One region of the Streptomyces sp. NPDC029292 genome, then DNA from elsewhere that is predicted to be linked to it. Evidence: riboswitches for the same ligand, from Rfam matches in the RefSeq annotation. Region 1 holds a riboswitch; each other region holds the start of a gene.
The links. A riboswitch is a leader RNA that binds a small molecule or an ion and turns the genes downstream of it on or off. The one in region 1 is predicted to bind cobalamin.
Positions count from the first base shown of each region.

Region 2: another riboswitch for cobalamin. It lies ahead of ACZ4WS_RS26625 (CbtB domain-containing protein); the one in region 1 lies ahead of nicT (Nickel transporter NicT).
Region 3: another riboswitch for cobalamin. It lies ahead of ACZ4WS_RS07685 (ribonucleoside-diphosphate reductase subunit alpha); the one in region 1 lies ahead of nicT (Nickel transporter NicT).
Region 4: another riboswitch for cobalamin. It lies ahead of ACZ4WS_RS28285 (cobalamin biosynthesis protein); the one in region 1 lies ahead of nicT (Nickel transporter NicT).

Region 1 is NZ_JBVHXR010000004.1:7,064-9,242, forward strand. Features, by position in the region: gene nicT (Nickel transporter NicT) at 1-887, opposite strand, end outside; cobalamin riboswitch at 916-1,169, opposite strand; gene ACZ4WS_RS11190 (helix-turn-helix domain-containing protein) at 1,250-1,609, shown strand; gene ACZ4WS_RS11195 (Cys-Gln thioester bond-forming surface protein) at 1,736-2,179, opposite strand, start outside.
Region 2 is NZ_JBVHXR010000013.1:33,273-35,451, reverse strand. Features, by position in the region: gene ACZ4WS_RS26640 (LysR substrate-binding domain-containing protein) at 1-12, opposite strand, end outside; partial or broken gene ACZ4WS_RS26635 (MBL fold metallo-hydrolase) at 18-125, shown strand; gene ACZ4WS_RS26630 (CbtA family protein) at 302-1,066, opposite strand; gene ACZ4WS_RS26625 (CbtB domain-containing protein) at 1,092-1,313, opposite strand; cobalamin riboswitch at 1,351-1,514, opposite strand; gene ACZ4WS_RS26620 (histidine phosphatase family protein) at 1,615-2,179, shown strand, end outside.
Region 3 is NZ_JBVHXR010000002.1:616,734-618,912, reverse strand. Features, by position in the region: gene mctP (monocarboxylate uptake permease MctP) at 1-148, shown strand, start outside; gene ACZ4WS_RS07690 (GNAT family N-acetyltransferase) at 320-826, shown strand; cobalamin riboswitch at 889-1,029, shown strand; gene ACZ4WS_RS07685 (ribonucleoside-diphosphate reductase subunit alpha) at 1,163-2,179, shown strand, end outside.
Region 4 is NZ_JBVHXR010000014.1:85,150-87,328, reverse strand. Features, by position in the region: gene ACZ4WS_RS28290 (cobyric acid synthase) at 1-314, opposite strand, end outside; gene ACZ4WS_RS28285 (cobalamin biosynthesis protein) at 311-1,252, opposite strand; cobalamin riboswitch at 1,372-1,512, opposite strand; gene ACZ4WS_RS28280 (hypothetical protein) at 1,837-1,995, shown strand; gene ACZ4WS_RS28275 (hypothetical protein) at 2,046-2,179, opposite strand, start outside.

The DNA.
Region 1 (2,179 bases):
ACCGCGATGGACAGGCCGGTGATGGTGAGGTTGTAGAAGACCTTCCGCACCGGGTTGGAGAAGGCCCACTGGTAGGCGAAGTTCATGAAGGTGCCGTCCAGCGTGTCGAACAGGCTCATCCCCGCCGCGAACAGCAACGGCAGGCACAGGATCGCGTACCAGGGCAGCCCGGCCGCGGCGCCGCTGCCCGCCATCACCATCAGCGTGACCTCGGTGGCGGTGTCGAAGCCGAGCCCGAAGAGGAAGCCCAGCGGGAACATCTGCCCGGGCCGCGTGATGGACTTCGTGAACCGGCCCAGGATGCGGTTCATGAACCCCCGGGAATCCAGGTGCTGTTCGAGCTCGGCCTCGTCGTACGTACCGGCCCGCATGGCCCGGAAGACCCGCAGGATGCCGAAGAGCGCGACGAGGTTGAGGGCGGCGATCAGGTAGAGGAAGGACCCGGAGATCATGGTGCCCATGACTCCGAGCACCTGGTGCGTACTGGATCCCTCGTTCATGATCCGCCCGGCCAGCTGGGTGCCTCCGGCGATGAGTGCGGCGAGGACGACCACCACACTGGAGTGCCCGAGGGCGAACCAGAAGCCCACCGACACCGGCCGCTTGCCGTCGGCCATCAGCTTGCGTGTCGTGTTGTCGATCGCGGCGATGTGGTCGGCATCGAAGGCATGCCGCATGCCCAGGGTGTACGCGGTGACGCCGAGACCGATGCCGAACGCCTTGGAGCCGACCTCGTAGTGCTCCGGGACGACGAGCAGGAACAGGATGCCGAACGCGACGACGTGCAGCGCGGCTATCACGGCCAGGAGTACGGCGGTTCGGACGGTGTCCTCGCGCCGCCAGCGGAATCCGGCGGCGGGTGGGGACGACTGCGTGGGCAGGGTCATATGGTCACGCTCCAGCACCTCGTGGATCACTTCGTGAGATGCCGTGGCCGGTCTCCTGGCTGACGGGGGTCCGCACCGTCCCGCCTTCCCGGCCGCCGTGTGGCGACCAGTGGCCGAAGTGGGACGGGGCGCCTCAAGTCACTTCGTGCGCAGGTGAATTCACCACGCATGTATCTGATCTGAGGCCCGATCACAGTGGCGAGGGCCGCTCCGGCCTGGGCCCCTTCGAGGATGAAGAGGCCGTCACCGGTCTTCCCGAACACCACGGCCCATCAACCGTAGAGGCGGCCGGGCTCCCCTGCAAAGCTGCATACCTGCGCAGGTATTGAAGATCACATAACGGCGCCTGCGAAGATGAGCTCATGCACCTCGTCCCCGCCGAGCGCGCCGACCGCCGGACCATCGACGGCCACCGCGTCTGCGACGCCGTCGCAGCCATCGGTGAGCCCGGGCACGTACGCACCTGGGCCGACCGCTTCTCCCTCCTCGCCGACCCGCGTCGCCTCGCCCTTCTGCTGGCCCTGCACCGGGCCGGCCCGCTTGCCGTCTCCGACCTCGCCATCGCCACCGGCATGAACGACCCCGCCGTCTCTCAGGCCCTGCGTCTGCTCCGTACGGCCGGGGTCGTCGAGGGCGACAAGGACGGGCGGGTCGTGCGCTACCGGGTGACCGACGGGCCGACCACCGCACTCCTCGAGCACTGCGTGTCCGACGGGGGCTGAGCCGCCCCGGGCGCGGGAGCCGGGAAGGCGGCGGCCCCGGACGCCTGGGGCGGGCCGGGGCCGCGGGCTCACGGAGTTTCCGTGGTGCGCTCACTCACTGTTGAGTTGCCAAGGTGCGGTTGTTGCTCAGTCCTGCGCCGGTGCCTTCTTCTTGCGGACGAGGAACACCGCCGCGCCGCCGATCACGACGAGGGCGATGGCGATGCCCGCGATGATCGGGGTCGCGCCGGAGCTGCCGGTCTCGGCGAGGTCGGTGCCTCCGGTGGAGGTGCCGCCCACCGACGCCGGGCTCTCACCGACCGTCTGGGTCGTGACGTCGCCGGCGCTGCCCTGTGTCTTGCAGTCGAGCATGCCGGTGAACCGCTTCTCGAAGCCGTTCGGACCCTTGATGGTGAAGTCGTACGCCTGGTCCTCCTGCAGCGGGATCGTCACCGTCTGGGACTTGCCCGCCGCGATGGTGTGCTCGCTCCCCATCAGCTCGAAGGTGAACGCCTCGTCACCTTCGTTGGCCGCCGTGATGTCCACGCCGCCCTTGGCGCAGTTCTTCTCGGCCGACAGGGCCGGTATCGC
Region 2 (2,179 bases), on a different contig from region 1:
GCCCGCGCGCAGCGGACCCAAGGCTCCGTCCCATCTCCGACCTGCCGGAGGGCGACACGCTCGCCTACCAGGTGACGGTCGGGAGCGGCGGCCCTTCGGCGTTCCTGATGGGCGCCAGCGACTTCCCCATTGCCGTCCGGTACACCGTCGCGGACACGGCGTACCGTGTCCTGCTCGCCCCGCGTGCTGTGTGCCGCGGTCGGTGCGGACAGCCGCGGTCGGCAGCCGCGCTCAGGGGTGCGGCGATCCGAAGGCCCCGACGAGAATCGGGGCCTTCGGATGAACTGCCGGGGTGACGTTCTCAGCGCGGTACAGGCGTTGCCCGCGTACCGGCTCCGCGCTCCTCGGCAGCGTCCGTCCGAGGGGACAGCACCCGCTCCGCCAGGAAGCCGAAGACAAGACCGAAGGCAGTCCACAGGGTCAGCTGTATGGCGAGGGCCGCAAGGCGGAACTGCCAGAGCAGAGTGGCGGAGAAGTCCTTCGGGACCTCATTGACGGCCGGCAGGAACGCGTAAGCCAGACCGATGGCGAGGACGAAGAACGCGCCCGCGGCCGGCGTCGCGTTCCAGTTGCCCAGGCGCGGCGCGAGGCGCTTGCCCAGGATGACGGTCGCGACGGCGAGCAGCACGCTGAGCACCATCATCAGGAAGTACAAGGTGGTGCGCTTGCCGATGGTGTCGGGGTCGCCGACGGACGGCGGATTGGCCGGGTACTTCAGGAACGGCACGACATAGACGGCGACCAGGCCCGCGGCCGACAGGAGCAGCGCGCTCGCGCGCGGTCCGAAGCGGCCGATCCTTCCGAGCGCGAAGCAGTACGCGAGGGCGGTGATTCCTCCGAAAGCGACCCCGTAGACGAGGACACCGGTGGCCAGGCCGCCCGTGGACTGCATCGTGCGGGTGACGGCTTCCACGCCGTGCTCGTGCGAGTGCGCCTCCTCATAGGCGATCGCCGAGTCCACGCGCGGCTCACCCAGGAAGTAGGCGACGACCAGGGCGAGCAGGCCCGCGGCGAGACCCGCGAGCATGCCACGCACCAGGAGATTTCTGACAATTGCGGAATTCATGAGCTCGTACGCTTCCTTGTCGCCGTCAGTGGCAGGGGAAGCCGAGCAGGTGGCGGCCGTCGTGGACCCACTCGTGGACGTTCTCGCCGGACACGAGTGAGGTGGCGCCCTGTTCGGCGCCGACGAAATAGAGCAGAACCAGCATCAGAATGCCGAAGAAGACCGCCCAAGGGACGATCGCGCCGATCGGCAGCTTGGCGGGAACGGCAGTGGGTGTAACGGTCGGCTGAGCGACGGACTGCGCCATGGGGCAGAACCTCCTGGGGAACTCGCGTCCCATCTCGGTGGTGCACAGGACGACGGCCGCGGGTCTGACTTGCTCGACCTTCACCACCCCTGGCGGGAGCGGTTCTTGCTGGGCTTACAGTGGCGCGACCGTGCCGGATTCCCACCGGACTTCCGCCGAACCGTCGTCAATATCGTCGAGACCGTACCGCGAAGCGGGAATGCCGCCAAGGGCGCACGGTGCGCTGGGGGGGGCGCACCGTGCGCCGACCCGCGCCTCAGTTTCCAGACCTGACAAGAGTTTTGAGCACGAGAGTGGACGTATGACGAGCCGAGTGATCTTGATCTCAGCCGCGATCAGTGCGGCGCTGCGGGAGGCCCGCTTCGACGACGGGTGCGCTCTCGATGCCCTGGGGGCCGCGCGTGCCCGGTCGGCTGCGGGAACGCTTCCAGCGGCCGACCGTGCGTTGGCGTCGCCCACCGCGCGCTGCCGGGAGACCTCCGACGCACTCGGCCTCGATGCCCTGCCCGTGCCCGAACTGTCCGGACTCGCCATGGGGCGCTGGCAGGGCCGGACCCTCGACGAGGTTGGCGCCAAGGAGCCGGACGAACTCGCCACCTGGCTGACGGACCCGACGGCTGCCCCGCACGGCGGCGAGTCAGTGAGCCAGCTCTGCGCCCGCGTCGCGCTCTGGCTGGAGACGGCCGGGCAGACCTCCGGCCGGACGATCGCCGTCGTGGAGCCGGAGATCGTCCGAGCCGCGGTGATACGGACACTGGGCGCCCCCGAGTTGGGCTTCTGGCGAATCGACGTACCGCCCCTCACTGTCACGCAGTTCAGCGGACGGTCCGGACGCTGGAACCTACGACTCGGGCAGCCGCTCGGTG
Region 3 (2,179 bases), on a different contig from region 1:
CGTGACCGTCGTCCTCACCTTCGCCTTCCGCGCGTTCAAGGCCCCGGAGGGCGTCGACGAGACGTCTCCGGAGGACTACACGGCGGACGCGGGCGACCCTGGCGTCGAGGTGGAGCTCCCGCCGGCCACGGCCGGGGCGACCCACTAGGCGGGCACCACCGCCCCGCCCCGCCCCCTCAAACGCCGGAGGAGCTGATTTTCAGCCCCTCCGGCGTTTGAGGAGCGGGGTCTGGGGCGGAGCCCCAGGACGGGACGGGCAGGGGCGGAGGGGGCGAAAATCCGGCGGCCCGCCACCGCTCCCCTGATGCACACTCCCCGGATGGACATCCTCATCCGACGGGCGCAGCCCGAGGAATACCCCACCCTCGGTGAGATCACCGCCCAGGCCTACCTCGATGACGGCCTGCTCGACTTCGGGGAGAGCGACGAGTACCTGGGCGAACTGCGGGACGTTGCGAAGCGGGCCGCCGCGGCCGACGTACTCGTCGCCGTCGACGGGAACCGCGTACTCGGCGGCGTCACCTTCGTACCCCAAGGCGGCCCCATGGCCGACATAGCCCGCCCCGGCGAAGCCGAGATCCGCATGCTCGCGGTAGCGCGCGAGGCCCGCGGCAGAGGCACCGGCGAGGCCCTCGTCCGCGCCTGCGTGGACCGCGCACGGGCCACGGACGGCTGCGTACGCGTCGTGCTGTCCACCCAGCGCACCATGCACACCGCCCACCGCATCTACGAGCGCCTCGGCTTCACCCGCGCCCCCGAGCGCGACTGGAACCCGATCCCGCACCTGGACGACATCCTGCTGCTCACCTATGGGTTGACACTCTGACACCCTCCGAAGCCGACACGACACAACATGTGGGGGTGCCACCGCAGCCCGGCACAAGATGTATGCTCATGCTCGCTGTCGCCGCAGGGGAATCCGGTGCGAATCCGGAACTGTCCCGCAACGGTGTACTTGTGCGTATCCGCCCCCAGGGCGAGCCGCGTACGAGAGTCAGTCCGAGGACCTGCCGACAGCGCGCCCCGGCCATCCGGCCCGGGTGACATGACGTCCGGGCCTCGCGGAATGGGCCGGTGGACGCGGCGCACCGCTGCCAAAAGCGTGCGCTCGTGTGCCCCGCCGCCCCCGCAAGGCCCCGTGCCGAGCGAGGGAGAGCCCCACGTGACCATCGCGCCAGCCGATCCGGCCTCAGCTTCAGCGACGCAGGCCCCGGTGGAGACGGACGGTCCCGGTACCGCGCTGCTGCGGACCCTGACCGACCTCACCGCCGACCTCCCCGACGCCGACCCCGGCCGGGTCGCCGCCGCCGCGCTGCGCGGCCGGTCCGCGCGCGCGGACGAGACGGAGCTGCGCGAGCTGGCCACCGAGGCGGCCGCGGGCCTGATCTCCGAGGACCCCGCCTACTCCCGGCTGGCAGCCAGGCTGCTGACGATCAGCATCGCGGCGGAGGCCGCCTCACAGGGCGTCACGTCCTTCTCCGAGTCGGTCGCCGTCGGCCACCGCGAGGGCCTCATCGCGGACCGCACGGCCGAGTTCGTACGCCTGCACACGGCCCGCCTGGACGCGCTCATCGCCGCCTCCTTCGCTGAGGGTGCCGACGACCGCTTCGGCTACTTCGGTCTGCGCACTCTGCACAGCCGCTATCTGCTGCGGCACCCGATCACCCGGCACGTGATCGAGACGCCCCAGCACTTCATACTGCGGGTGGCGTCCGGTCTCGCCGAGGACGACACGGCCCATTCCGTGGACGAAGTCGCGGCCCTCTACGGGCTCATGAGCCGCCTCGACTACCTCCCCTCCTCCCCCACACTCTTCAACTCCGGTACGCGGCACCCCCAGATGTCGTCCTGCTACCTCCTCGACTCCCCGCTGGACGAGCTGGACTCCATCTACGACCGCTACCACCAGGTCGCGCGCCTCTCGAAGCACGCGGGCGGCATCGGACTCTCGTACTCCCGGATCCGGTCGCGCGGTTCGCTGATCCGCGGCACCAACGGGCACTCCAACGGCATCGTCCCGTTCCTGAAGACCCTCGACGCCTCGGTCGCCGCGGTGAACCAGGGTGGCCGGCGCAAGGGCGCGGCCGCGGTCTACCTGGAGACCTGGCACTCCGACATCGAGGAGTTCCTGGAGCTGCGCGACAACACCGGCGAGGACGCCCGGCGTACGCACAACCTG
Region 4 (2,179 bases), on a different contig from region 1:
TGATACCCGCGCGCCGAGAGCTCGCCCACCGGCTTGCCCATGAGCACCACCTGACTGCTGCGGTCGCTCCCCGGCTTCAGCAGCACGGGATTCATCAGCGCGGTGGGCTCCACGCGAGCCGCCTGCGCCTGCATGGCCTGCGCACGCCCGATCTCCGCGCCCTCGCGCGTCACGAACGAGTTCAGGGACATGTTCTGCGCCTTGAACGGCGCGACCTTGACGCCCTGCCGCACCAACCACCGGCAGATCCCGGCGGTCACGACGCTCTTGCCCGCGTCGGAGGTGGTACCGGCGATCAGCAGCCCGCCGCTCATGATGTGGCCCCCCTCGAAAGCAGCCGCCCGGCGGCACTCACGCCGAGCGCGAGCCAGCCCACGCGCCGCGACAGCCGTACGGCCCGCTCGATGTCGTGGACCGCGACGGCGCGGCCCTCCCCGTTCAGTACGGGCCGGTGCTCGACCCTTCCCCCGTACGAGAGGGTCCCGCCGAGCCGCACGCCGAGCGCGCCCGCGAACGAGGCCTCCACGGGCCCGGCGTTGGGACTCGGATGCCGGCCGGCGTCCGCGCGCCAGGCGCGCACGGCCCCGCGCGGATCGCTGCCCGCGACGGCGGCGAGCACGGCGGTCAGCCGGGCCCCCGGCCACCCCGCGACATCGTCGAGCCGCGCGGAAGCCCACCCGTATCGCCGGTACTTGGGCGACTTGTGCCCGACCATCGCGTCGAGCGTGTTCACCGCGCGGAACCCGACAAGACCGGGCACACCGCCCAGCGCCCCCCACACGAGGGCGCCCACCACGGCGTCGGACGTGTTCTCGGCAACGGACTCGACGACGGCCCGCGCGATGCCGTCGGAGTCCAGCGACTGGGGATCCCGCCCGCACAGATGGGGCAGCCGCTCCCGGGCCACCTCGACATCGCCGACCGTGAGCGCCTCGCCGATCGCCCGTGCCTCGCGCCCGAGGGAGGTCCCCCCGACGACGGCCCAAGTGGCGGCGGCGGTCAGCGCGATGGAGGCGGTACGGGAGGCGCGTACGGAATGGCTCGCGAGCGCCGCGAGCCCGGCGGCACCGCCCACGCACACGGCGGTGTGCAGAGCGCCCCACCCGCGGTGGTCCCGCCACAACACCCGCTCCACGGCTCCCGCTGCCCGCCCGAACGCGGCGACCGGATGTCCCCGGCGCGGGTCGCCGAGCAGCAGGTCACCGAGAAGGCCGGCGGCGGCGCCGTACGCGAAGACGCGATCGGCACGCACCGGTTCAGCCGACCGTCAGGTCGGGTACAACCGTCGTTCGCGTCATTCGCTTCGTGGGCAAAGCACTTGGGCAGCCGCGCATGGCGATATGTCCTCACTCAGGGTGTCCACGCCCTGGTTCGACGAGACCGGCGGTGAGAGTTCCTGGCTCCCGAGGACTTCATTCCCCGGTGACAGTGGCGGGACCGCGCCGGATTCGCACCGGCTTCCTCTCTTGCCGCCGTACTTGGCTCCGGCAGTCCACCACGGGGTTAGAACACCCGTCAACTTGCTGTTGACCTGCGCGGGGAGAGTGTGCTGAGGCCCACACCCGTGGGCACACCAGCCCGCTGTGCGCCCCTCGTGCCGCGCATTCACCCGCATGAGGTGATTACCCGTCAGAGCGTTGCGGTCGCGGTGCGTGACGCCCTGCAATGTCCTGCGATCCACCAAGTTGTGCCATGGGGCGAGCGGAAGACGCGGCAGATCGCACCGCGAACGGGGATCGGCGAGGGCGGCGCACTGGATTTTGCGCCGGGGCATCACAATCCCAGGACGTCGACGCCTGGTTCTTCGTCGGCAATCTCCTGTCCGGGGCGACTGAGATGGGCACCGTCGACTACGACCTGGACCGCCTCATCGACGGCAAGCCCGACCAACTCTGCGAGCTGCTGGGCCCGCACCCCCCTGACGTGGGGCTCCCGTCCTCGTTCGCCGTCCCCCCGGAGGCAAACATGCGTCCGCCCTGCCCGGACCACCCATAAGGCGGCCCCGACAGGGCGGACGACGAAGCTGCGGCCCGCAGCCGTACGACTCAGGCCACGATGATGAAGATCCCGTACGCCACCGCAGCCGCACACGCCGCGAAGCAGGCGTACGCGCCGGTGACGGCGAGGGCGGCGGAGCCACCCCCGGCGGACGCCGACTCGCGCTTGGAGAGGCCGACGA